Regions from separate parts of the Streptomyces sp. NPDC007983 genome, predicted to be linked through region 1. Evidence: riboswitches for the same ligand, from Rfam matches in the RefSeq annotation. Region 1 holds a riboswitch; each other region holds the start of a gene.
What was found. A riboswitch is a leader RNA that binds a small molecule or an ion and turns the genes downstream of it on or off. The one in region 1 is predicted to bind cyclic di-AMP.
Positions count from the first base shown of each region.

Region 2: another riboswitch for cyclic di-AMP. It lies ahead of ACFZCY_RS04610 (peptidoglycan DD-metalloendopeptidase family protein); the one in region 1 lies ahead of ACFZCY_RS37620 (transglycosylase family protein).
Region 3: another riboswitch for cyclic di-AMP. It lies ahead of ACFZCY_RS35890 (peptidoglycan DD-metalloendopeptidase family protein); the one in region 1 lies ahead of ACFZCY_RS37620 (transglycosylase family protein).
Region 4: another riboswitch for cyclic di-AMP. It lies ahead of ACFZCY_RS34525 (NlpC/P60 family protein); the one in region 1 lies ahead of ACFZCY_RS37620 (transglycosylase family protein).

Region 1 covers NZ_JBIBJI010000019.1:108,761-112,779, forward strand. The annotation lists gene ACFZCY_RS37610 (septum formation initiator family protein) at 1-434, opposite strand, end outside; gene eno (phosphopyruvate hydratase) at 586-1,872, opposite strand; gene ACFZCY_RS37620 (transglycosylase family protein) at 1,987-2,658, opposite strand; cyclic di-AMP (ydaO/yuaA leader) riboswitch at 2,665-2,831, opposite strand; gene ACFZCY_RS37625 (transglycosylase family protein) at 3,086-4,019, opposite strand, start outside.
Region 2 covers NZ_JBIBJI010000001.1:973,035-977,053, forward strand. The annotation lists gene ACFZCY_RS04605 (SpoIIE family protein phosphatase) at 189-1,358, shown strand; cyclic di-AMP (ydaO/yuaA leader) riboswitch at 1,633-1,764, shown strand; gene ACFZCY_RS04610 (peptidoglycan DD-metalloendopeptidase family protein) at 1,776-2,939, shown strand; gene ACFZCY_RS04615 (aldo/keto reductase) at 3,099-4,019, shown strand, end outside.
Region 3 covers NZ_JBIBJI010000017.1:78,768-82,786, reverse strand. The annotation lists gene ACFZCY_RS35895 (insulinase family protein) at 1-653, shown strand, start outside; cyclic di-AMP (ydaO/yuaA leader) riboswitch at 879-1,041, shown strand; gene ACFZCY_RS35890 (peptidoglycan DD-metalloendopeptidase family protein) at 1,055-1,849, shown strand; gene ACFZCY_RS35885 (FCD domain-containing protein) at 2,075-2,839, shown strand; gene ACFZCY_RS35880 (HPr family phosphocarrier protein) at 2,954-3,235, opposite strand; gene ACFZCY_RS35875 (GNAT family N-acetyltransferase) at 3,435-4,019, shown strand, end outside.
Region 4 covers NZ_JBIBJI010000016.1:9,534-13,552, forward strand. The annotation lists gene ACFZCY_RS34510 (NlpC/P60 family protein) at 1-69, opposite strand, end outside; gene ACFZCY_RS34515 (hypothetical protein) at 295-648, shown strand; gene ACFZCY_RS34520 (L,D-transpeptidase family protein) at 814-1,539, shown strand; gene ACFZCY_RS34525 (NlpC/P60 family protein) at 1,634-2,815, opposite strand; cyclic di-AMP (ydaO/yuaA leader) riboswitch at 2,823-3,015, opposite strand; gene pcrA (DNA helicase PcrA) at 3,184-4,019, shown strand, end outside.

The DNA of each region.
Region 1 (4,019 bases):
TCCACGGTGTCCCAGAGGTTGGTGTACCAGGGGCGGTCGGCCGCGCCCTGGTCGGTGGAGTGCTCGGCGTTGGCGCCGGGGTCCACCATGCTGAAGCCGGTCTCGCCCGGCATCAGGTAGTGCAGATGCTCGCGGGCCCGCCGCTCGATGTACGCGGGGTCGCGCAGCCGGGCCTTCTGCTCGCGCAGCTTGGCCACCTCGGCGCGTTCGCGCTGGGCCTGGCGCCGCTGGTCGGCGATCTCCGAGCGCTGGGAGATGTACTGCCGCATGGGGTAGGCCAGGGCGACCACGAGGGAGCAGACGACCAGCGCGAGGAGGGCGGCCCGGCCGGTGAGCCGGCTGCGGCGCTTGATCCGGGCACGGTAGACCCGGGCGGCGGCGTGTTCGCCGAGCGCCTTGAGCCTGGTCGCGGTGGAGAACCGATCCGCCGGCACGTCGCCTCCCCGGTGATGACTTCGCTTGAGCAGTGCCCGCTTGAGTAGGGGCTGTCCCCGGCCACGGTACGGGACCGCGGCCGGGGACAGGTGTCAGACGTGTCCGCTGTCGACGCTTCGGACGTGTCCGCCGTCGACGCCGTGGACGGGGTCAGCCCTTGAAGCGCGGGAAGGCGGAGCGGCCCGCGTACACCGCGGCGTCGTCCAGGATCTCCTCGATGCGCAGCAGCTGGTTGTACTTGGCCACCCGCTCGGAGCGGGCCGGGGCGCCGGTCTTGATCTGGCCGCAGTTGGTGGCGACGGCCAGGTCGGCGATGGTGACGTCCTCGGTCTCACCGGAGCGGTGCGACATCATGCACTTGAAGCCGCTGCGCTGGGCCAGCTCGACGGCGTCGAGGGTCTCGGTGAGCGAGCCGATCTGGTTGACCTTGACCAGCAGGGCGTTCGCGGTGTCGTTCTCGATGCCGCGGGCCAGCCGCTCGGGGTTGGTGACGAAGAGGTCGTCGCCGACCAGCTGGACCTTGTCGCCGAGCTGCTCGGTGATCGTCTTCCAGCCGTCCCAGTCCTCCTCGTTCAGCGGGTCTTCGATGGAGACCAGCGGGTACGCCTCGACCAGCTCGGCGTAGTACGCGGTCATCTCGGACGCGGTGCGGTCCTTGCCCTCGAACTGGTAGACGCCGTCCTTGTGGAACTCGGAGGCGGCGACGTCGAGCGCGAGCGCGATGTCCTGGCCCGGCTGGTAGCCGGCCTTCTTGATGGCTTCGACGATCAGGTCCAGGGCGTCCCGGTTGGAGTCGAGGTTCGGCGCGAAGCCGCCCTCGTCGCCGAGGCCGGTGGACAGGCCCCGCTCCTTCAGCACGCCCTTCAGGGTGTGGTAGACCTCGGCGCCCCAGCGCAGGGCCTCGGAGAAGGACTCGGCGCCGACCGGCGCGATCATGAACTCCTGGATGTCCACATTGGAGTCGGCGTGCGAACCGCCGTTGAGGATGTTCATCATCGGGACCGGCAGCAGATGCGCGTTCGGGCCGCCGAGGTAACGGAAGAGGGGCAGGTCGGACGCCTCGGAGGCGGCGTGCGCCACGGCGAGGGAGACGCCCAGGATGGCGTTGGCGCCGAGCGAGGACTTGTCCGGAGTGGCATCCAGGTCGAACATCGCCTGGTCGATCAGGCGCTGCTCGGTGGCGTCATATCCGACCAGCTCGGGGCCGATCTGCTCGATGACGGCGAGGACGGCCTTCTCCACGCCCTTGCCGCCATAGCGGTTCTTGTCGCCGTCACGGAGCTCGAGGGCCTCGAAGGCGCCGGTGGAGGCGCCGGACGGGACGGCGGCACGGCCGGTGCTGCCGTCGTCGAGGCCGACCTCGACCTCGACCGTGGGGTTGCCTCGCGAGTCGAGGATCTCGCGAGCTACGACGACGTCGATGGACGGCACGAGGATCTCCTTCGTATGGGTCTTCGGTAGCAGCATGAGCCTAACCGCACCGAAGCCCCGACGGGGTGCACCGTGGGGGCGGCGCACCCGGCCGGGGCTCGTTGACTACGGTGTGGCTGCTCAGCTCAGGTGGAGCTGCTGGCCGGGGAAGATCATGTCGGCCTGCTGGATGATGTTCTTGTTCAGCTCGAAGAGCTTCTTCCAGCCGCCCTTGACGTCCTCCGTCTTGGCGATCTTGCCAAGGGTGTCGCCGGACTTGACCTTGTACTCGCCGTCGCCCTTCTTGATCGGGCCGCGGACCTCGGAGCGCGCGGCGTGCTCGGGCGCGCTGCGCGGCGCGGCCTTCGGCTTGGCGGACGGGGCCGACTGCGAGGAGTCGGACTGGCTCTGCTGCGGGGTGGACGGCGCGGGGGCGGGGGCGCCGCCGCTGGTCAGGCCCTTGCCGCAGACCGGCCAGGCGCCCTTGCCCTGGCTGGCGAGGACCTTCTCGGCCACCTGGATCTGCTGGCTCTTGCCCGCCTTGTCGGCGGTGGGTGCGAACGCGGTACCGCCGTAGGCGGCCCAGGTGGAGGAGGAGAACTGCAGGCCGCCGTAGTACCCGTTGCCGGTGTTGATCGACCAGTTGCCGCCGGACTCGCACTGCGCGACCTGGTCCCACTGGGAGCTGGTGGCGGCAGAGGCGGACGTCGCACCGATGAGCGGAGTGGCCACGGCGGCTCCGGCGAGGCCGACGAGCGCGGTGATGCGGGTGGCCTTGGAAGGACGACGGTGCTTGCCCTGAGCGTTGGACATGTTCGTTCGTTTCCTCACCGACGCCTACGAGGTGAGCTGTCGGGTTCGGGCGTGAGTTGCCCGGCCCGGTGCGGGGTTCGCACCGGGCTTCACCCCTAGCCGTTCGGCCGATTCCGCTGGCCTCCCGGCACTTACCTTGGGTCCCCCGCTCCTGCCTTCGGCGCTGGCGCGTCGGTACCGGACGACCGCCGGCAGGACTCGGCGTGACGGTCGACGGTGCTCGCGGTGGCGAGCGGAAAGACGTTAAACACACGTCCGGGAAACGTTCAAACACCCTTATCGCAGCGAAGAGGGCTGTTATCGATCTCACTCGTCCTACATCGGCGCAGGTGGGGCCGGGTGTGGAGAGACCGGACACGAGGGACGGCCCGGAAAATGTGACGAGAGGTATGTCTCACCGGCGCCAGATCGGGCAAATCACCCCGGATTACTGGCCCCTGATGGTGAGATCAAGTCGCTGACCAGGGAGAATGAGATCCGGGTCGGTTCCGATGAGGTTCTCGTTGCCTTCGTAGATCCGCCGCCAGTCGCCGCCCAATTCCTGCTTTTCGGCGATTGCTGAAAGGTTGTCACCCGGACGCACCGTGTAGCCGCCATCCGTGGGGTTTTCGGCACGATTTGCTCCGCCACGCGAGGCACGGTCGCTCGGTCGCGCGTCCCTCTCCGGCTCGCCGCGGTGCTTGCCGGAGGGCGCGGAGGCGTCGGCCGAGGCGTCGGCCGGGTCCGAGGCGCCCGCGGAGGGGGTCGCGGAGGGGGTCTTGGCGGGTCCTTCGGAGGCGTCCTCGCCGGAGGAAGAGGAAGAGGAAGGGGACGGCGAGGGGTCGGGCGCGTCAGAAGAAGGGGACGGGGAGGGCGCGTCGTCGTCCAGCCCGTCGGGGGCCTTGGAGACGTGGGGCCGCTCCGGCTCTCCGGCGTCCCGGCCCGAGTCGCCGCGCTGCGGGGGCTGCTGGGAGGGGCGCGCCGTGCTGCCCGGGTTCACGTCCGGGGCGTCGCCGTCGTCGGTCAGCCCGGCGTTCAGCGCACAGCTGGGCCAGGCGTCCGGGCCGCGGTCGCCGAGTATCGACTCGGCGACGGCTATCTGCTGGGAGCGGCTGGCGAGGTCGGGGCGCGGGGCGTAGTCGGTGCCGCCGTACTTCTTCCACATGTCGAGGGTCAGCTGGAGACCGCCGTAGAAGCCGTTGCCCTCGTTGGCGCTCCACATCCCGGCGCTCTCGCACTCGGCGACCCGGTCCCAGGTGGAGGCCGGGGCGGCCTGGGCGCCGGTCGCTCCGAAGAGCGGGATGGCGATGCTCGCACCGGTCACCCCCGCCGCGACGACGATGGCCGGAGCCTGGCGGGGGCGGCGGTGACGTCCGTTCCCG
Region 2 (4,019 bases), on a different contig from region 1:
GCACCCACATGGCCGCCACCGGCTCGCACCGTGCCCCGGCGCCCGGGAGCCTGGTGACGGGGTCATGGATCCAGGGACAGCGGGAGAAGCCGGTGGCGCGGGTGCGAGGGACCAGGGCTCGTACGGGTGCCCGTACGCCCGTCCGTACGCCCGCCGCCCGGTCCTCGGTCGCGGCCCCCGGACTCGTCATGGCCGAGGAGGCCGTCCAGGCATCGGCGGGGCGCCGGCCGATCCGCTGGGCCCCCGCCGTCCTCCTGCTCGTCGGCGTCGCGTTCGACCTCGCCGCCCCGGCCCCGTACACCGCCTCCCCCTTCTTCGCCGCGGCCCCGCTGGTCGCCGCCTCCCTCTTCCCGCTGCGGCAGACCGTCGCCACCGCGGTCCTCGCCCTCCTCGCCGTATGCCTGCTGGCCGAACTGCACGGCGTGAAGGACCCGACCCAGGCCGCGACCGAGATCGCCACGGTGGCCACCGTCGCCCTGCTCGCGCTCGTGATCAACCGCGTCGTCCGCCGCGGCGACCGTCGGCTGGCGTCGGCGCGCGGTGTCGCGGAGGCGGCGCAGCGGGCCGTGCTGCCCGTACCGCCCGCCCGCATCGCCGGGCTGGACGTCGCGGCGCGCTATGTGGCGGCCGAGCGGTACGCGGCGATCGGCGGCGACCTGTACGCGGTGCAGGACACCCCGCACGGCGTACGGCTGCTCGTCGGGGACGTGCGCGGCAAGGGGCTGCAGGCCGTGGAGGTCGTCGCGGTCCTCATCGGCGCCTTCCGGGAGGCGGCGGAGCAGGAGACGACGCTGGAGGGGCTGGCGGGGCGGCTGGAGCGGGCACTGCGGCGCGAGGGCGCGCGGCGGGCCGAGCTGGAGGCGTTCGAGGGGTTCACCACCGCCGTCCTCGGCGAGATCCCGCGCGGCGACTCCATCCTCCGCCTCATCAACCGCGGCCACCCCGCGCCGCTGCTGCTGCCCGGCGACGGCGAGGTACGGCCCCTGGGGCCGGAGACGGCCGCGCTGCCGCTCGGGATGGGCGAACTGGGCGCGTGGCCCGACCGGGTGACGGAGCTGCGGTTCCCCGAGGACGCGACGCTGCTGCTGTTCACGGACGGGGTGACCGAGGCCCGCGACCGGCACGGCACGTTCTACGTACCGGAGGAGCGGCTGCGCGGCCGCCGCTTCCCCGGGCCGGGCGGGCTGCTCGACGCGCTGGTGGAGGACGTCGCGCGGCATACGGGCGGGGAGACCTCGGACGACATGGCACTCCTCGCGGTCCGGCGGCCGCCCGTATCGAACGGAACGACGGCGAACGGAACGACGGCGAACGGAACGACGGCGCCCGCTCCGGACACGGACCGTAGCCGACCGTGACGCGTACGCATAACGATTGACGCACGATCAGCTCGCCGGAGGTTTTTACCATCCCTTTTCAACCGGGGTGAAACGCCCCTACTTGTCCCCCGATGCTTACTAAGTTCATCCCAAAGCTGCGCGGATTCTTCAGAAGAGCTTGGAATCATGTCGCGCTCTCTATTAACGTTCGATAACGCAGCGCGGTCGACACAGCCGTCGCAGAGGCGGCACCGTGCGCCGTCGCCGAATCCCATACGTGCAGCGACAGCACCACCAGCGGCACCACGCACCACGGCGGTAACAGCCGCAGCACAGGGAACCGGGGAACCACCACCTTGGGGTGAATCGGGTCGAACCTGACCCGTAGGAGACCTTCCTGCTCCGAACCCGTCAGCTAACCCGGTAGGCGAGAGGGAAGGAAAGGAGTGCGCCCCGGTGGCGTCCAACAGGTCCGTACTGGACGAAGCTCCGTACCGCTCGTCCGGTACCGGCATCGGCACCGCGACCGCGTACGGAGTCGGCTTCGACGCCGGAGCCGGCGCCCGGCCCACGATCGGCCTCGGCGCCGAAGGGGATGATTCCTCCGTCGCCAAAGAAGCCGTCTGGGACGAGTGGAACCCGACGGAGGAGTCCATCGCCCCGCTGCGCGGCAAGCACCGCGTCGTCAAGCAGCGCGGCGGGACCATGGCCCGCAGCGGCGCCGTCCTCGGCGTCGGCGTCATCGCGGCGGTCGGCGCGGGCGGCATGGCGAGCGCCAAGGACCGGCCGGCCGTACCGATCTCCATGCCGGACCTCGCCCACGTCGCCGACGAGGTCAAGGCCCAGCTGCCCGCCGCCAAGGACCTGCCCGGCATCGGCTCCCTGATGGCCGACGACCAGGACTCCTCCCAGCCCGCCGCGGCCACCCTCACCACCAGCGCCACCGACTCGGGCGAGGCGCTGCGCACCCGCATCCTGCGGCAGGCCGAGAGCCAGCAGACCGCGGCGGACGACGACCGGCGCGAGGCCGCGGCGCGGGCCGCCGCCAAGGCCGCCGCCGACGACGCGGCCAAGGCCGCCGCCAAGGCCCGCGACCTGGCCGAGCAGAAGAAGGCCGAGGCCGCCGCCAAGAAGAAGGCCGCCGAGGCCAAGGAGAAGGCGGAGGCCGAGAAGGAGGCCGCGGCCAAGGCCGCCGCCGACCGCCCCGCCAAGACGTCCACGTCCAGCGGGCTCACCCTCCCCGTCGCCTCGTACACGCTGACCGCGGGCTTCGGCCAGGCCGGCGACCTGTGGTCCGCCGACCACACCGGCCAGGACTTCGCCGCCCCGACCGGCACCCCGGTCAAGGCGGTGGGCGGCGGCACCATCACCCAGGCGGGCTGGGCCGGTTCGTACGGCTACCGCATCGTGCTCAAGCTCGATGACGGCACCGAGATCTGGTACTGCCACCTGTCGTCCATGGTCGTCACCTCGGGCAAGGTGTCCTCGGGTGAGACCATCGGCCGCGTCGGCGCCACCGGCAACGTGACCGGCCCCCACCTCCACCTGGAGGTGCGGCCGGGCGGCGGCTCGCCGATCGACCCGATGCCCTGGCTGCGCGACCACGGGCTGAACCCGTGACACCCTGAACCGGCCGTCGCTTCCGGCGGCCCCTCGCTCCGGCGGCTCTGGCGCTCTCTCCCCCCTTGACGCCAGGGCCGCCGGTTTCTGTCATCTGCGGTCTGTCATCTGCGGACGGCAGCGGAATAACCCCCTCCACCACGAGCGTTGAAGAAACGCATGACTGAGACCCGCAGGACCATCGGCAACCTGTCCGTCTTCCCGCTCTCCCTGGGCGGCAATGTCTTCGGCTGGACGGCCGACGAGGCCGAGTCCTTCGAGGTGCTCGACGCCTACGTGGCGGCGGGCGGCAACTTCGTCGACACCGCCGACGTCTACTCCGCCTGGGCCCCCGGCAACCAGGGCGGCGAGTCCGAGACGATCCTCGGCAAGTGGTTCGCCTCCCGCGGCAACCGCGACGACATCGTCCTCGCCACCAAGGTCGGCGCCGGCGTCCCGGAGCCCCGCGGGCTCTCCTCCGCCGCCATCAAGTCCGGCCTGGACGAATCCCTCCAGCGCCTGGGCACCGACTACATCGACCTCTACTACACCCACTACGACGACACGTCGGTGCCGGTGGAGGAGATCATCTCCACCCTGGACGAGCTGGTGAAGGCGGGCAAGGTCCGCGAGATCGCCGCCTCCAACATCACCGCCGAGCGCCTCGACGCCTCCCTGGCCTTCTCCGCCCAGGAGAGCCTGGCCCGCTACGTCGCCCTCCAGCCCCACTACAACCTGGTCTCGCGCGACACCTTCGAAGGCGACCTGGCCGACGTCGCCGCCCGCCACGGCCTGGCGACGCTCCCGTACTACGCGCTCGCGTCCGGCTTCCTCACCGGCAAGTACCGCCCCGGCACCGAGGTCGACAGCGCCCGCTCCACGGGCGCCGCCCAGCACCTGGATACGGAGCGCGGCCAGAAGGTCCTCGCCGCTCTCGACGACGTGGCCGCCAACCACAACGCCGACCACGCCACCGTCGCCCTGGCCTGGCTCGCCGCCCAGCCGACCGTGGTCGCCCCCGTCGCCAGCGCCCGCGTCCCCGCCCAGCTCCCCGCCCTGCTGGCCTCCGCCGAGCTCCAGCTCACCAAGCCCGAACTGGAC
Region 3 (4,019 bases), on a different contig from region 1:
CCGGCCGTGTGGTGATCGTCGACCGGCCCGGCGCGGTCCAGACCCAGCTGCTCATCGGGCGCGTCGGCGCCGACCGGCACGACCGCGTCTGGCCCGCGCAGGTGCTGGGCACCTACTGCCTGGGCGGCACCCTCACCTCCCGTCTGGACCGGGTGCTGCGCGAGGAGAAGGGCTACACCTACGGGGTGCGCGCCTTCGGCCAGGTGCTGCGCTCGACGCCGCCCTCGCCGGCCGGCGGCGGCTCGGCGGGCGCCTCGCTGCTGGCGATCAGCGGTTCGGTGGCCACCGAGGTCACCGGCCCGGCGCTGGAGGACCTGTGGACGGTGCTGCGGACGCTGAAGGAGGAGGGGCTGACGGACGCCGAGCGCGATGTCGCCGTGCAGAACCTCGTCGGCGTCGCACCGCTCAAGTACGAGACGGCGGCCGCCGTCGCGGGCACGCTCGCCGACCAGGTCGAGCAGCACCTGCCGGACGACTTCCAGGCGCAGCTGTACGCCCGGCTCGCCGAGGCGGGGACCGTGGAGGCGACCGCGGCGGTCGTGAGCGCCTTCCCGGCCGACCGGCTGGTGACGGTGCTCGTGGGTGACGCCTCGAAGATCGAGGAGCCGGTCAAGGCGCTCGGCATCGGAGAGGTGCGCGTCATCACCGGCTGAACCCCGGCCCGGCCGGCCCGATATGTCCCCGGGCCCGGCGCAAGGCACCATCGGCACAAGGACCCTGGCGTCGCACAAGACGCCGGGGTCCTCCCATTTGCCTGATTTGCGGGGCGTTTGGTTTGTGGCGAGAGCAACAAAAACCCGTAACCGTTTGGTGATCGAAACGCGGCCCGTTTAGCGTCAGTGCGGCTGTTCGCCGGATACCCGCCGCACCCGCGGCACGGACAGCCATCGCCGAGTCCCATGGTGCGAGTGCCAGGGGAGCCGGGGACCCAAACGTCCCTGGGGTGAATCGGACGCCTTCCCCGCCCGGGGGAGGGGCCCGTAGGAGACCTTCCTGCTCCGAACCCGTCAGCTAACCCGGTAGGCGAGAGGGAAGGAAAGGAGTGCGCCACCACATGGCGTTCACCCGTGCCGCTGGGAAGCACCGACGTCCCCGCCAAGCCGCCGTCCGCACCGGCGCCAACATCGCGGGCATCACCACGGTCGCCTCGGGCGTCGTCGCCGGCATCGCCGGCCCCGCCCTCGCCGCGACCGGCGAGACGCCGTCTCCCCAGGACACCGGTCTCCGTCAGGCGATGGTGATGGGCGACGGTCTCTCCGACCAGATCGACGCGCAGGCCCAGTCCCAGAGGGACGCCGCCGAGGCCGCCGCCGCCAAGGCGAAGGCCGAGGCCGTGGCCCGCCAGCAGGCCGCGCGGAAGGCCGAGGCCGCCGCGAAGAAGGCCAAGGCGGAGCGCGACGCCAAGGAGCGCGCCGCGCGTGAGGAAGAGCGCAAGCGCCTCAACACGTTCGTGTCGCCCATCAGCGGCTCCTACGTCTCCACCGGCTACGAGGCGTCCAGCGGCCTGTGGTCCTCCGGCAGCCACACCGGGATCGACTTCCACGCCTCCACCGGCACCTCGGTGCACTCGGTGGGCTCCGGTGAGATCGTCGAGGCGGGCTGGGGCGGTTCGTACGGCAACAACGTCGTCATCAAGATGAACGACGGCACCTACACCCAGTACGGCCACCTCTCGTCGATCGGCGTCTCGGTCGGCCAGAAGGTCACCCCCGGCCAGCAGATCGGCCTGTCCGGCGCCACCGGCAACGTCACCGGCCCGCACCTGCACTTCGAGGCCCGCACCACCGCGGAGTACGGCTCGGACATGGACCCGCTGTCGTACCTGCGCTCGCACGGCGTCAATCTCTGACGCACCCCTGCCCTAGTCGAAAGGCCCCGTCCGCCCCGGACGGGGCCTTCGGCGTGCCCCGCCGCCGTGACCGTCCCCTCGACCGTCGACCGTGACCAAAAAATATCCCCGAATTGACTTCGCCCATCGGAAATCCCGGCGGCTTCGAATAGAGTCGCTGAATGCGCGTCAATGGGATGCGTTTCGCGGCGGTTGAGGCGGAGGTTCGACAATGCGGGACCGGAAATGAACGGGGATACGGCCGCCGTCCAGGGCGGCCGCCGGATTTCGGCACACGCGGTATGCACGGCGATCCGTGACGACATCATCTCCGGTACCTATCCGCCCGGCAGCCGGCTGGCCGAGGAGCTGCTCGCCCGGCGCTACGGGGTCTCCCGGGTGCCCGTCCGCGAGGCGCTGCGCACCCTGGAGTCCGAGGGCTTCGTCACCACCCGGCGGCATGCGGGCGCATGCGTCGCGCAGCCGTCCGAGAAGGAGGCGGCCGACCTCCTGGACATCCGGGCCCTGCTGGAGCCGATGGGCGCCGCCAGGGCCGCCCAGCGGCGCACCGAGGGGCATGTGAAGGTGCTGCGCGGTCTGGTGCGGCTCGGTCAGGAGCGGGCGCGGCACGGCCGGCTGGGCGAGCTGCGCTCGCTGGGCGACTGGTTCCACGAGACGCTCGCCCAGGCGTCCGGCAGCCCGAGTCTGTCGGGACTGCTGGTGCAGCTGCGGCGCAAGACGGCGTGGGTGTACGCGGCGGATCCGGCCCGTGCGCAGGCCGGGGCGGGCGCGCCGGGGGCGGCCGGGTCCATGGACCTCTCGGTGCGCGCCGTCGAGTCCTGGGCCGAGCACGGGGCGATCGTGGACGCGGTCGCGCGCGGTGACGCCGACCGGGCGCAGGCGCTGGCCGCCGCGCACACCGAGCGCTCGCTGTCCGAATACCGGGTGCGAAACGCATCTCCGGTGAGAACTCCGAAACATTCCGTAAACACGGCGAGCGGGCGAAATTAACAGCCGCCCGGTATAAAGCTGAGCGGAATTCCCGATGCGAAAAAACAACGGGGCCGCGGTGATCCGTAATGGTTCACCGCGGCCCGGCCGCGCCGAAATGCGATTCGGACGGAATCAGACGGTCTCCGGAAGCTCCTCGAGACCCTCGGCCACCAGCTTCGCCAGACGGTCGAGCGCGGCCTCCGCGTCCTCGGCCTCGGAGGCGAGCACGACCTCGTCGCCACCCTGAGCGCCCAGGCCGAGCACGGCGAGCATGGAAGCGGCGTTGACCGGGGCGCCGCCCGCCTTGGCGATCGTGATGGGGACGCCGGCGGCGGTCGCCGCACGGACGAAGATCGATGCCGGGCGGGCGTGCAGGCCCTCGGCCCAGCCGATGTTGACGCGGCGCTCAGCCATGGTGTTGCCCTTCAGATCTGCGGGTGCTGTTGTCTAGACCAGATCATACGGTGTCCGGTCTCGCCCGGGTCGGGCCCGAGTGGGTCCGGTCATGTCCGAACAGGTCCGATACGGACTTTCCCTCGACACCCCCCGTTCACGCAAGGGTGTCCGCCATGCGGACCTCTCCGTCCCGTACCCGAGCCCGTACCCTGTCCCCATGCCGAGCCCGTCGGATCATCACGCGTATCCCACCCACTGGGAGGCCGACGTGGTGCTCAGGGACGGCGGCACCGCGCAGATCCGCCCCATCACCCCCGATGACGCGCAGCGCCTGGTCAGCTTCTACGAACACGTCTCGGACGAGTCGAAGTACTACCGCTTCTTCGCGCCCTACCCCCGGCTCTCCGACCGCGACGTCCACCGCTTCACGCACCACGACTACGTCGACCGGGTCGGGCTCGCGGCGACCGTCGGGGGCGAGTTCATCGCCACCGTCCGCTACGACCGCATCGACGAGGACGGCCTGCCCGCCCACCTCTCCTCGGCGTCCCCGGCGGGCGCCCCCGCAGACGAGGCCGAGGTCGCCTTCCTGGTCCAGGACGCCCACCAGGGCCGCGGTGTGGCCTCCGCGCTCCTCGAACACATCGGCGCCGTCGCCCGCGAGCGCGGCATCCGCCGCTTCGCCGCCGAGGTGCTGCCCGCCAACACCAAGATGATCAAGGTGTTCACGGACGCGGGCTACACCCAGAAGCGCAGCTTCGACGACGGCGTCGTCCGCCTCGAATTCGACCTCGAACCCACC
Region 4 (4,019 bases), on a different contig from region 1:
GGTGCCGGTGAGCGACGAGCGGTGCCGCTGCTTCGGCTTCGTAGGGGGCTGCGGCGCCACTGCGGCGATTCACCTTCCATGCGGGGACAGGATGTCTTGTGAGGGGAAGCTAGGCCGGGGGGCGGCGCGGCGCGCTGAGATGACCGGAGCTGGACGGAATCGTCCTACCGGTGGCGTCCGCTGATCACGGGGTCGGCGCGGGGAGGGCGGGATCGGGGCGGCTGTGACCGATGTGCCGATCGGGGCCCACCCGGGTGACTGGCGGTGATATGTGCGGGGCTAGTCTCCGATGCCATGGACGTACTCATCAATGTGTTCGTCGGCCTGCACATCGTCGGCATCGCCGCCCTGCTGGGGGGCTTCCTCTCCCAGCTCACGGCGATGCGCGGGGGCGGCGCGCGGATGACGCCGGGCATGCTGCACGGCGCCCTGACCATGCTGGTCACGGGCGCCGCACTGGTCGGGCTGAACCAGGCGGACGATCAGACCGTCAACACGGTCAAGATCGGCGTCAAGCTGGCGCTGCTGGTCGTGATCCTGGGGCTGGTGTATGTGAAGCGGGACGAGGAGAAGGTGGAGCCCGCGCTGTTCGGCGCCGTCGGCGCGCTGACGACGGTGAACATCTTCATCGCCGTCCTCTGGACCTGACCCGGCACCGGCTCTCCCTCCCTTCCCCTCCCCTCCCTCCCGCGTCGCCGATGGGCCAACCGGGGGCGGGAAGGGGCGGAATGGGGGAAATCGCACCTGTAAGCGCAACCCGACGCGCTCTTCGACTGTCTTACCCGTCAAGGGCAAGCCCGGAGGGAGCGCGCAATGGGGGTAAAGGCAGAGTTCGGGGCGTGGCGGGCATGGCGCCGCCGTACGGCGGTGGCTTTGGGCATGGCGGGCATGGTGGTGCCGTTGTCCGTCGCACTCGGTACGGCACCGGCGCAGGCGGCGACGTCGTGTACGGCGAGCACCGGTCCGTATCAGAAGCAGGTCGAGAGGTTCCTCGGCCGTCCCGTCGACGGTCGGCAGTCCTCGGGGGACTGCCGCGCGACGCGGAGTTTCCAGATCAACCACGGCATCAGCCCGACCATCGGCTACGCGGGCCCCGTCACCTGGGGCGTCATGAAGCTGATCAACGCGCAGCGGGCGGCGGGGCACAACCCCAACGCGGCGCGTAAGTGCCCCACCAACAAGGGCCGCATCGCCTGCGTCGACCTCACCCGGCAGCTCAGCTGGGTGCAGGACGGTTCGCGGCTGGTGTTCGGGCCGGTGCCGGTGCGCAGCGGGCGGGACAAGTACGAGACCCGCACCGGGCTGAAGAAGGTCTACTGGCGGGACATCGACCACTGGTCGACGCTGTACCACGTGGCCATGCCGTACAGCCAGTTCTTCGACGGCGGCCAGGCCTTCCACTCCATCGCGGGAAGCGTATGGTCGCCGCCCGGCTCCCACGGCTGCGTCAACATGCGGTCCGGCGACGCGAAGAAGTACTGGAGCCTGCTGCGGAACGGCGACGACGTGTACGTGTACGGGCGCAAGCCGGGCACGTGATCTCGTGATCGCGTGATCATGTGACGCGGAAGCGGTGCGGCTGCCCGATCGCGCATCGGGCAGCCGCAGCGTCTGTCTACCGCCGTTACTACCGCTATGCGGGCCGGACGCTTCCGTAGATCGGCATCTCGGTGATCGGTGCCTTCTTGACCACATCCCCCGGCTTCGGGGCGTGGATCATCATGCCGTTGCCGATGTAGAGCCCGACGTGGCTGATGTCGTCGTAGAAGAAGACGAGATCACCGGGCTTGAGGTCGGAGGTCGAGACACGCGTACCGGCCTTCACCTGGTCCCACGTGGTGCGCGGCAGCGAGACACCGGCGGCCCTCCAGGCGGCCTGGGTGAGCCCTGAGCAGTCGTAGGAGGTGGGGCCGGTCGCGCCCCAGACGTACGGCTTGCCGAGCTGGGACTCCGCGAAGTCGATGGCCTTGGCCGCCTTGGTGCTGTTCGTGGAGGTGGAGGAGCCGGTGCTGGAGCCGCTGCCGGAAGAGGAGCTTCCGCTCGACTGCTGCTCCTGCTGCTGCTCCTGCTGCTGCTGGGCCGCGGCCTGCCGCTGCTTTTCGGCCAGCTCGGCCGCCTTGCGCCGCGCCTCCTCGGCCTTCTTCTTCTCGATCGCCGCCAGCCGCGCCTTCTCCTTGGCGGTCAGGCTCGCCAGCAGCCGGCGGGCCTGGGACAGCTTGTCCTGGACGGACTTCTTCTTGGTCTTCAGCTCTTTCTGGGTCTCGGTCAGCGACGCCAGGCTCTTGGCGGCCTCCCTGCGCTCCTTGGCGGCCTTCGCCGCCTGCGTCTGGAAGTCGTCGACGGCTCTCTTCTGCGAACCGGCCATCCGGCTCATCAGATGGGACTGGTCGAAGAGGTCCTGCGGGTCGTTGGAGAACAGCAGGCTCGCGGCGCTCGAGGTCATGCCGCCGTTGCGGTACTGGGCCGCGGCGTAGGTGCCGAGTGTGCGGCGGGCCTCGTTGAGCTTCTCGGTGTTCTCGGCGACATCGGCCAGCAGCCGGTTGACCTTGGTGCGCTGCTGCTCGGAGCGCTCCTTGGCGGCGTTGTAGTGCTGGGTGGCGGATTCCGCCTGGTGGTAGAGGGTGTCCACCTTCTCCTTGACCGCCTCGATCGACTGCGTGGTGCCGGGCCTCGGGTCGCCCGGGGCGGCGTTCGCGGTCTGGGAGAGAAGGGTGACGGAGGCGAGGGCGGCGGTGGTGAATCCGACGGCGGTACGGCGCCCGGTGGACGACGTGGCGGTGGGTATTCGGGTCCGCGGCTTGCGGTGCGACGCCAAGGGAGGCGACTCCTTCCGTGGACCGCCTACCGGGTTAGCTGTCGGGTTCGGGCGGTTCGGAAGGTTGCCCTACGGCCTCTGCGGATGGACGACATGTCGTACGCGTCGTACCGCCACTCGGGCCGATTCACCCCATGTTGCGTTGTGGGTCCCCGGCTCCGGGCGCCTTGCGACGTGGCCGGACTCGGCGGAGGCCGCCCGGGCCGGCGCGGTTCGCCGACGGGTGTACGGGCCGCCTGGGGGAGGACGGTAGCCAACTCGTGGTGCTCCTGTGAAGGCTGGTGGTCGTTTTGCCCGAAACCGTTTCGTGACATCCATGTGCAGTCCATGCGTAGGCTGTCAGTGCGGCCGCCTAAACTCGGTGAGCGATGAGCAGCCTCTTTGACGACAGCTTCCTGGCGGATCTCGGGCCTCCGAGCGAGGAGCCCCCGCCGCCCGAGGATTCCGCGCACCCGGACCCCGCCGGCGGTTCAGGCGGCGAGGACGTGCCGCACCACCTCTTCACGGGCGCTTTCGACGCGCCGGTGCCGAGCGGGGGGACCAGAGAGGCGTACTACCGGGACGGCGCGGCCCGCCCGGCCATCGACCCGGCGGCGCTGCTGGAGGGGCTGAACGAGCAGCAGCGGGCCGCCGTGGAGCACACGGGCTCGCCGCTGCTGATCGTCGCGGGGGCCGGGTCCGGCAAGACCCGGGTGCTCACCCACCGCATCGCGTATCTGCTCGGCACCCGCCACGTGCACCCCGGGCAGATCCTCGCCATCACCTTCACCAACAAGGCGGCGGGGGAGATGAAGGAGCGGGTCGAGGAGCTGGTCGGCCCGCGGGCGAACGCCATGTGGGTGATGACGTTCCACAGCGCCTGCGTCCGCATCCTGCGCCGCGAGTCGAAGAAGCTGGGCTTCACCTCATCGTTCTCGATCTACGACGCCGCCGACTCGAAGCGGCTGATGGCGCTGGTGTGCCGGGATCTCGACCTGGACCCGAAGAAGTTCCCGCCGAAGTCGTTCAGCGCCAAGATCTCCAACCTGAAGAACGAGCTGATCGACGAGGAGACCTTCGCGGGGCAGGCGGCGGATGGCTTCGAGAAGACGCTCGCCGAGGCGTACGCGATGTACCAGTCGAGGCTGCGCGAGGCCAACGCCCTCGACTTCGACGACATCATCATGACCACGGTCAATCTGCTCCAGGCGTTCCCGGACGTCGC